DNA from 2 places in the Lysinibacillus sp. FSL M8-0216 genome. Region 1 is predicted to be linked to the other one. Evidence: riboswitches for the same ligand, from Rfam matches in the RefSeq annotation. Region 1 holds a riboswitch; the other holds the start of a gene.
The links. Region 1 has a riboswitch for cobalamin ahead of MKX57_RS11100 (hypothetical protein). Riboswitches for the same ligand answer to the same signal wherever they lie in the genome.
Positions count from the first base shown of each region.

Region 2: another riboswitch for cobalamin. It lies ahead of cobT (nicotinate-nucleotide--dimethylbenzimidazole phosphoribosyltransferase); the one in region 1 lies ahead of MKX57_RS11100 (hypothetical protein).

Region 1 covers NZ_CP152007.1:2,258,385-2,261,806, reverse strand. The annotation lists gene MKX57_RS11105 (translation factor GTPase family protein) at 1-676, shown strand, start outside; gene MKX57_RS11100 (hypothetical protein) at 782-1,540, opposite strand; cobalamin riboswitch at 1,773-1,957, opposite strand; gene MKX57_RS11095 (copper amine oxidase N-terminal domain-containing protein) at 2,115-2,939, opposite strand; gene MKX57_RS11090 (hypothetical protein) at 3,094-3,258, opposite strand; gene MKX57_RS11085 (hypothetical protein) at 3,293-3,422, opposite strand, start outside.
Region 2 covers NZ_CP152007.1:1,230,655-1,234,076, reverse strand. The annotation lists gene MKX57_RS05730 (trimeric intracellular cation channel family protein) at 1-568, shown strand, start outside; gene cobT (nicotinate-nucleotide--dimethylbenzimidazole phosphoribosyltransferase) at 636-1,691, opposite strand; cobalamin riboswitch at 1,785-1,962, opposite strand; gene MKX57_RS05720 (DMT family transporter) at 2,022-2,504, opposite strand; gene MKX57_RS05715 (hypothetical protein) at 2,570-2,872, opposite strand; gene MKX57_RS05710 (hypothetical protein) at 3,143-3,422, shown strand, end outside.

The DNA.
Region 1 (3,422 bases):
ACTTAAGCATTATGCAGAAATTCATTTATTAATGCAGCCAAATGAACGTGGGACTGGCATTACCTTTAGCAATGCCTGCCATGCGGATGATTTATCAGTGGGCAACCAGCGCCTCGTAGAGAAGCATTTGTTTGAACGTGATCATCATGGCTTACTCACAGGCTACGCAGTAGCAGATATTCATTTTACGCTTTTAACGGGACGTGGACATAATGAACATACGTCTGGCGGTGATTTCCGAGAAGCCACTTTCCGAGCACTGCGCCAAGGACTGGAACAAGCACAGAACGTCCTGCTTGAGCCGTATTATCGCTTTAAAATGAAGGCTTCCAATGACTTTATTGGCCGTATGATGACCGACATTCAACAGGCTGCTGGCACCTTCGACGACCCTGTACTCACTGAAACAGAAGTTGTATTAACAGGACGTGCACCAGTAGCGACCTTCATGAGCTATAGCACGATTTTTGCCGCCTATACAAATGGGAAAGGTGCGCTTACCCTCCAATTTGATGGCTATGATTTGTGTCATCATGCAGAAGAAGTAATATCTCAAATAGGCTATGATAAAAATGCCGACCCTGAATACAGTTCTTCTAGCATTTTTTGTTCAAAAGGTAAAGGCTATTCTGTCCCTTGGCAAGAGGCGCAAGCAGCCATGCATTGTCAGAGCTAAGTTCATGTACTAGCATGGCAAATCTGTTGAACTAGTACTTCAGATGAAGGTAGAATATCCCTACAAAAAATAAAGCAAGCCCTCCGCTTCATGGAGGGCTTGCTTTTATATGGCACCAACAGCTTTCTTTGAAGGCTTGTGCACCGGATAGGCAGGTTCAACCACCACATAACCTTGCGTATTCGTGAAGTCGATAACTACTTTTCCAGGCTGACTTTTTAATATTTGTAGTTGATCAATTAATGTTAATAATAGCTCGTGGCCGTTCCCACGTGGATGCCAATTAAAGTGATAATCATTTAATTCCTTAACGGCTTGAAGAAACTGCGTGTATTCCTGCTGTGCAAATGCAATTAGTTTATCCTGATGAGGAATTTGCTCTAAATCGTTCATATACGTTTCATAAAAACGTATGACAATCGAGCATAGTAAATCATTGACACGTGCAGCGCTTAACACTGGATTGGGCTCCTGTGAAAGACGGTCAAGATTAGGCTTTGCTCGTGTTGAATCAATGCGTGTAATTAAGTGGTACTGCTCCCCATTCACCTCATAAACAATAGGGTTGGTTGGCATATACATCATAAAGCTATTCGTCTTCGTTTTCAGTTGATCCGTTAAATTCGCCTGAGCAAAAAGATGGCCTTCTACCTCCCCATTTTGTATCCAAATAATGTCTTTATTATATAAGATTTGCTCAAAAAAACGATCGTTGCGAATCAGTCTCGTTGCTAATAATTGATCAATTAGTGATTCGACCACCATTCTTGTTTTCGCTTTCTTAGCAATTTCTGTCCGTGGCTGCTTACAAATCGTCATATCTACAAAAGGCGTTTCCTGTGTTGTCGTTGCATGAATATTCATCCTATGTGCATCCCCTTTGCGTACATATTTTCAAAACAAAAAGGACTTCCTACTATGTTTGAGGAAATCCTTCGCTTTAATGTGCTTCATCACACAATGCCAAACAAACCCTAAGTAAATGTGAAGGAGTTCTAAAATGAACCCTTTCATGAACTTTGGGCGTATGACGTACTGTGACGAACAGAGCATTCTGTTTTGTCAACATGCCACCTCCTATTCCTCGTAGGTTTATGGTGTGTACTCGTAACTAGGCAGGTATCCTGACTCATGGTCATCGCCACTTTTCCCCTTCCCATCATTTGACAGTGGTTGCTGAAAAGTCGCTCACATTTACAGTTGCGGGACAGTGTCGGATTCACACCGACTTCCCTTTTAAGCAAATTGCACGCAATTTACACCTATTACTACACGCTATTCAGTTGATTTCTAGCCGTTTAAAAGATGTCAGAAATAGTAGAGTAAATATTCCTTACTGACTATCAAACTAAATTGTAATATGTAGTTTACCTACTGTCAAGAAATTGGAAAAGGAAGGCAATTAAAAAAGCCACCTATCAAAAGGCGACCTAATTATTTATTCAACAATCCACTTTGCTTTAGGATAATTAACAATCCCTGTGTTATATTCTATTTCTTTAATTGATATATCTTTGTCAAAGAGATACTGATAATGTCCTTCCGTTGTTTCCCCTTTGTAAATATATCCTTTTGAATTAAAATGATTTATATATCCAATGTCATTTATTTCTTTTTCATATTTAGACTCATTAATTTTAAATCGCAATCCACCAGGATAAATTAACGGCTTTTCAGATTTATTAGTTACAGATAAATAAACATTAAATCCCTTATCAACACCATCTACATATTCCACTTTTTTAAGTGTAACTTCTATTTGATCATCTGAAAAAGTCTCGCCAATTTTTAAAGTTGGAACTTTCTTTTCTTCATTTTCCGTTTTTTTATTATTTGAATCTCCAGTAATTGTTACCGTTTGAGTTTTTTGATTCCATTGGACATTTGCCCCTAATGACTCACTAATAAATCTAAGTGGAACAAGTGTTTTTCCACTCTTAACTTGTGCTGGAACAGATAAATTTATAGCATTATCATTTACTTTAGCATTTTTCGAACCTATTTTCAGCCATACTTTTGTATTACCTTTTGAAGCGTCAATTGTTTGAGTAGATTGATTCCACTGGACATTAGCACCAAGTGATTCAAAAATACCTCTTAAAGGAACTAATGTACTACCGTTTTCTATTACTGCTTGATTACTAAACGATTGTTTCTCACCGTTTATATAAATTGATACTCCTTCTGATGCACTAGCGTTATTCATACCTAATCCAATTAACAAACAAAACAACAATGGAATTATAAATTTTAACTTTTTCAATTAATTCTCTCCCTCATACATTATTAGTACAATTATACCAATTTAATACATTAAAGGGGAGAATTAATTTTATAAGCAAGTAATAATTGATTTATCTAAGAAGTAAACAAAAAGAAGCTATCCATCAAGAATAACCTCTTTTAAAAAAATACTATTATTTAATTAAATCTTTAAATAATCTAGCAGCTCTATCTATATTTAGATCCCCTATTTGAAAAAATGTATATCCATCCTTCTCAATTTTCCTTATCTTTGAATTAGGTGGAGCTAATTTCAAACAGCCTTTCATGAATTCTTCTTCAGTAACTATCTTCCCCATTCACATCATCCCCTTAAACTACATTAAATAAACCTTATAGGTTTTTATTATCTCTTTTCGATTTATAATAATGAAGGAACATATTAACCATTAAATCTTCTAAATTCTTTCTATTTTTCTCTACTTCTTTTAATTCTTCTTCTGTCGTAGCCACATTATAAACA
Region 2 (3,422 bases), 1.0 Mb from region 1:
CTTTGCTATTTCTGGGGCAATTATTGCAATGGAAGAGGAATACGATTTATTCGGTGTTTATATACTCGGTATCGTCACTGCTTTTGGTGGAGGGGCTATCCGAAATTTACTTATCGGGCTACCTGTCACAACATTATGGGGACAGGATATGATGTTTCAAATTGCACTTGCAGCAATTACCATATTTTTTATTTTCCCTCATCATTTGATTCAACACTGGCATCGTTGGGGCAATTTCACAGATGCAATTGGCTTATCAGCATTTGCTATTCAAGGCGCACTCTACGCTGTAAAGCTGGATATGCCGATTAGTGCTGTCATTGTAGCTGCGGTCTTAACAGGGTCAGGTGGTGGAATCGTGCGTGACTTATTAGCTAGACGAAAACCACTTGTTCTTCGTGACGAAGTCTATGGTGTTTGGGCTGCTCTCGCAGGGCTTGTTATTGGATTTGATATTTTTACAGGAGACATTTTCCTTTATATGTTATTTGCGGTAATTACAGCATTACGTATTCTTTCCTATATGATGAAATGGCGTTTACCTTTGCGAAGGTTGAATCGGGCATAGAGTCTATCATTGATTAAATAAGCGCAAATTGTTCCTTAACTATTTGCGCTTAATTGTTTTTCGGTAACTATTTAGCCAAAAGATTCATTGCTTCTTCCAGTGTCACCATATTTTTCATCATTGAGCAAGCAGCATCTAATAGAGGAAAGGCTAGTGTTGCACCGGAACCTTCTCCTAGCCGCATATTCATGTTTAGCATGGGTTCCACTCCTAGTAATTCAGCGGCAATTTTAGCCCCTGGCTCCTCCGATGCATGAGAAGGTATAATAAAGTCCTTTACTTTTGGTTCAATTTGATAAGCAATAAGCGCAGCAATAGTTGAAATAAATCCATCAATCACAACAGGTTTTCGGTAACTTGCGGCTGCAAGGATGATACCAGCCATAGCCCCAATCTCTAGCCCTCCAACTTTAGCTAGAACATCAATGATATCGTTAGGATTGGGCTTGTTGAGCGTAATTGCTTTTTCAATGACCTCTGCTTTATGAGCAATTCCTCCTTGACCAACACCTGCTCCAAACCCTGTTATTTCAATTGGGTCATAGCCAGTCAAAACAGCTAAAATCGCAGTACTCGGCGTTGTATTACCGATGCCCATCTCTCCTGTTCCAAGTAGATTGGCTCCTTTTATAATTTCATCTGTTGCCACACGAATCCCCACTTCAATAGATTGAATGGCCTCCTCTCTAGACATAGCAGGGCCTTGTGCCATATTATCTGTACCATATTTTACTTTATGAACGATTACGCCCGCATTGAGTGGAAGATCATCCTTTACTCCAACATCTACCGTTACAACCTTCGTATTCGTCACACTTGCAATCGCACAAACACCCGTACCTCCTTTTGGAAAATTTAATGTTTGAAATAAAGTAACATCTTGTGGGTTCGTCGTCACACCTTCCATACAAACTCCATGATCTGCTGCACAGACAATCATCACCTTTTGATCAATCACCGGATATAATTGTCCTGTAATCCCAGAAAGTTGCACAGCAATGGATTCTAATTTACCTAGGCTACCTGGCGGCTTACATAGAATATCTATTCGCTTCCTTGCTTGCTCCCTACTATTTTTATTAGCGCCTTGAATGTTTTGAATTGTGTCATGTAATAATTGCATTGTCATTTCTCCTCTCGTTCTTCATGAAGACAAAATAAAAAGCCTGTAGTTTATTGTCATGACAAATAAACTACAGACTTTTCCATCATCTATATCCACTTAAAGCAAATAGGCAGGTCTCCTGGCTTAAGTTCAACATTTCATAGTACCTTCCCAGCAATGAGCTAGTGGTCTTCACTATTAAACTCCCTTTTACAGTGGCGGGTCCGCTAAAGCTTTTCACTTTATTCCCTATTCTCCCTTAATGGGCACCTAATGCTTGTATTAAACTACTTTTAATCTACGACAGCATATTTCTTCTGTCAATATTTAAATGCGATACTCGTATGCCTATTCTTTTTCTAGCTCGCTTAGCAATGTTGACCCTAATAATAGGACCGCTCCTATTATTTGTAGATGCGTCATTTTTTCTCCAATAATCATCGTTGAAATGACTAATGATGTTAGTGGAGCTATATAGCTAAGTATGGCTATACTTTGCCCTTTCAGCTTTGACATGCCCCAAAAGAACAATAAAAATCCAACCCCTGCATGGACAATACCTAATGTCATTAATAATAGGACTGACTTAAAACTGAGTGTCATAACCTGAAACCCTGTTGTCCCAAGTATATAAAAACAAAGGAAAAAAGCTGCTAAAGATAGTTGAATAATTGTATTTTCCAGTTCTTTTAAGCCACATATACATTTATTTGTAAATGTTAGAGCTGTATAAAAGCATGCGGCGATAAGACTGTAGACAATGCCAATAAAATGTTTACTGTCTCCAGTGCCTTGACTTTGGACAATCAAAAATAGGCCAAAAATGGCCACACAGACATACAGTATTTTTCTGCTAACTAGCTTCTCTTTTAAGACTATTGGAGATAAACAGATTACTAGTACTGGTGCAAAATAATAGCTGAGTGCAGCATTAGCAATTGTTGTTTCTTAGCCTGAAATAAGAAAATCCAATTCCCACATAAGGCAACACTAGAAAGTATTAATCTCCACTTATTTTTGAGAATACTTCTTTTCGTTAAACTTTCCTTTATATAAATAAAAATCACTATCAAAAAACAAGCACCAATCAAACTCATCCAAAAAGCGATTTCACTTGAAAACAAAGGGATATACTTGGCAAAAACACCAACTGCGCCAAAAATAATCATGGATAATACAAACGCTAATTTTCCGCTCATTACAATTCCTACTTTCTACGTATAAGCATTAACCTACACAGTAGAATCTATTGAAAATGAGCAAACTGTTATTGTATGCCTTGACAGTAGATTCTACTGTCAAGACATTGTTGGGGGTGCTATTGAACGAAACATACAAAATCCCTCCTTCACCGATATAATTGTAACATATTTCTGAAAATTATAGAGTACGATTTATAGATAAAGGGAAAAGGAATCGCTAATTACTTCATAGGTATGGATAAAATTTTCTTTTAAGGAGGAGTTAGAATGAATGCAAGAGAATTAAGAAACGCTATTGCAGAGACTTGTGAAAATTATGATAGTCATTACGCTCAGTTAGTGAAACCGATTAATCAGTTATTAATGAATGTTGATGCTTCCATCAGTGAAGAAACAGCGTATGTCATTATGGAAAATTTGAAATTATTTTATAATGGAGATAAATACATGGCGGAATGTCATTTCGATGAGAGTGAAAATTTCTTAAAGGATGGCATTGAGCTTTTACAAAAGGGAGATCTTGCGAATGGCGCTTTACAAATATACG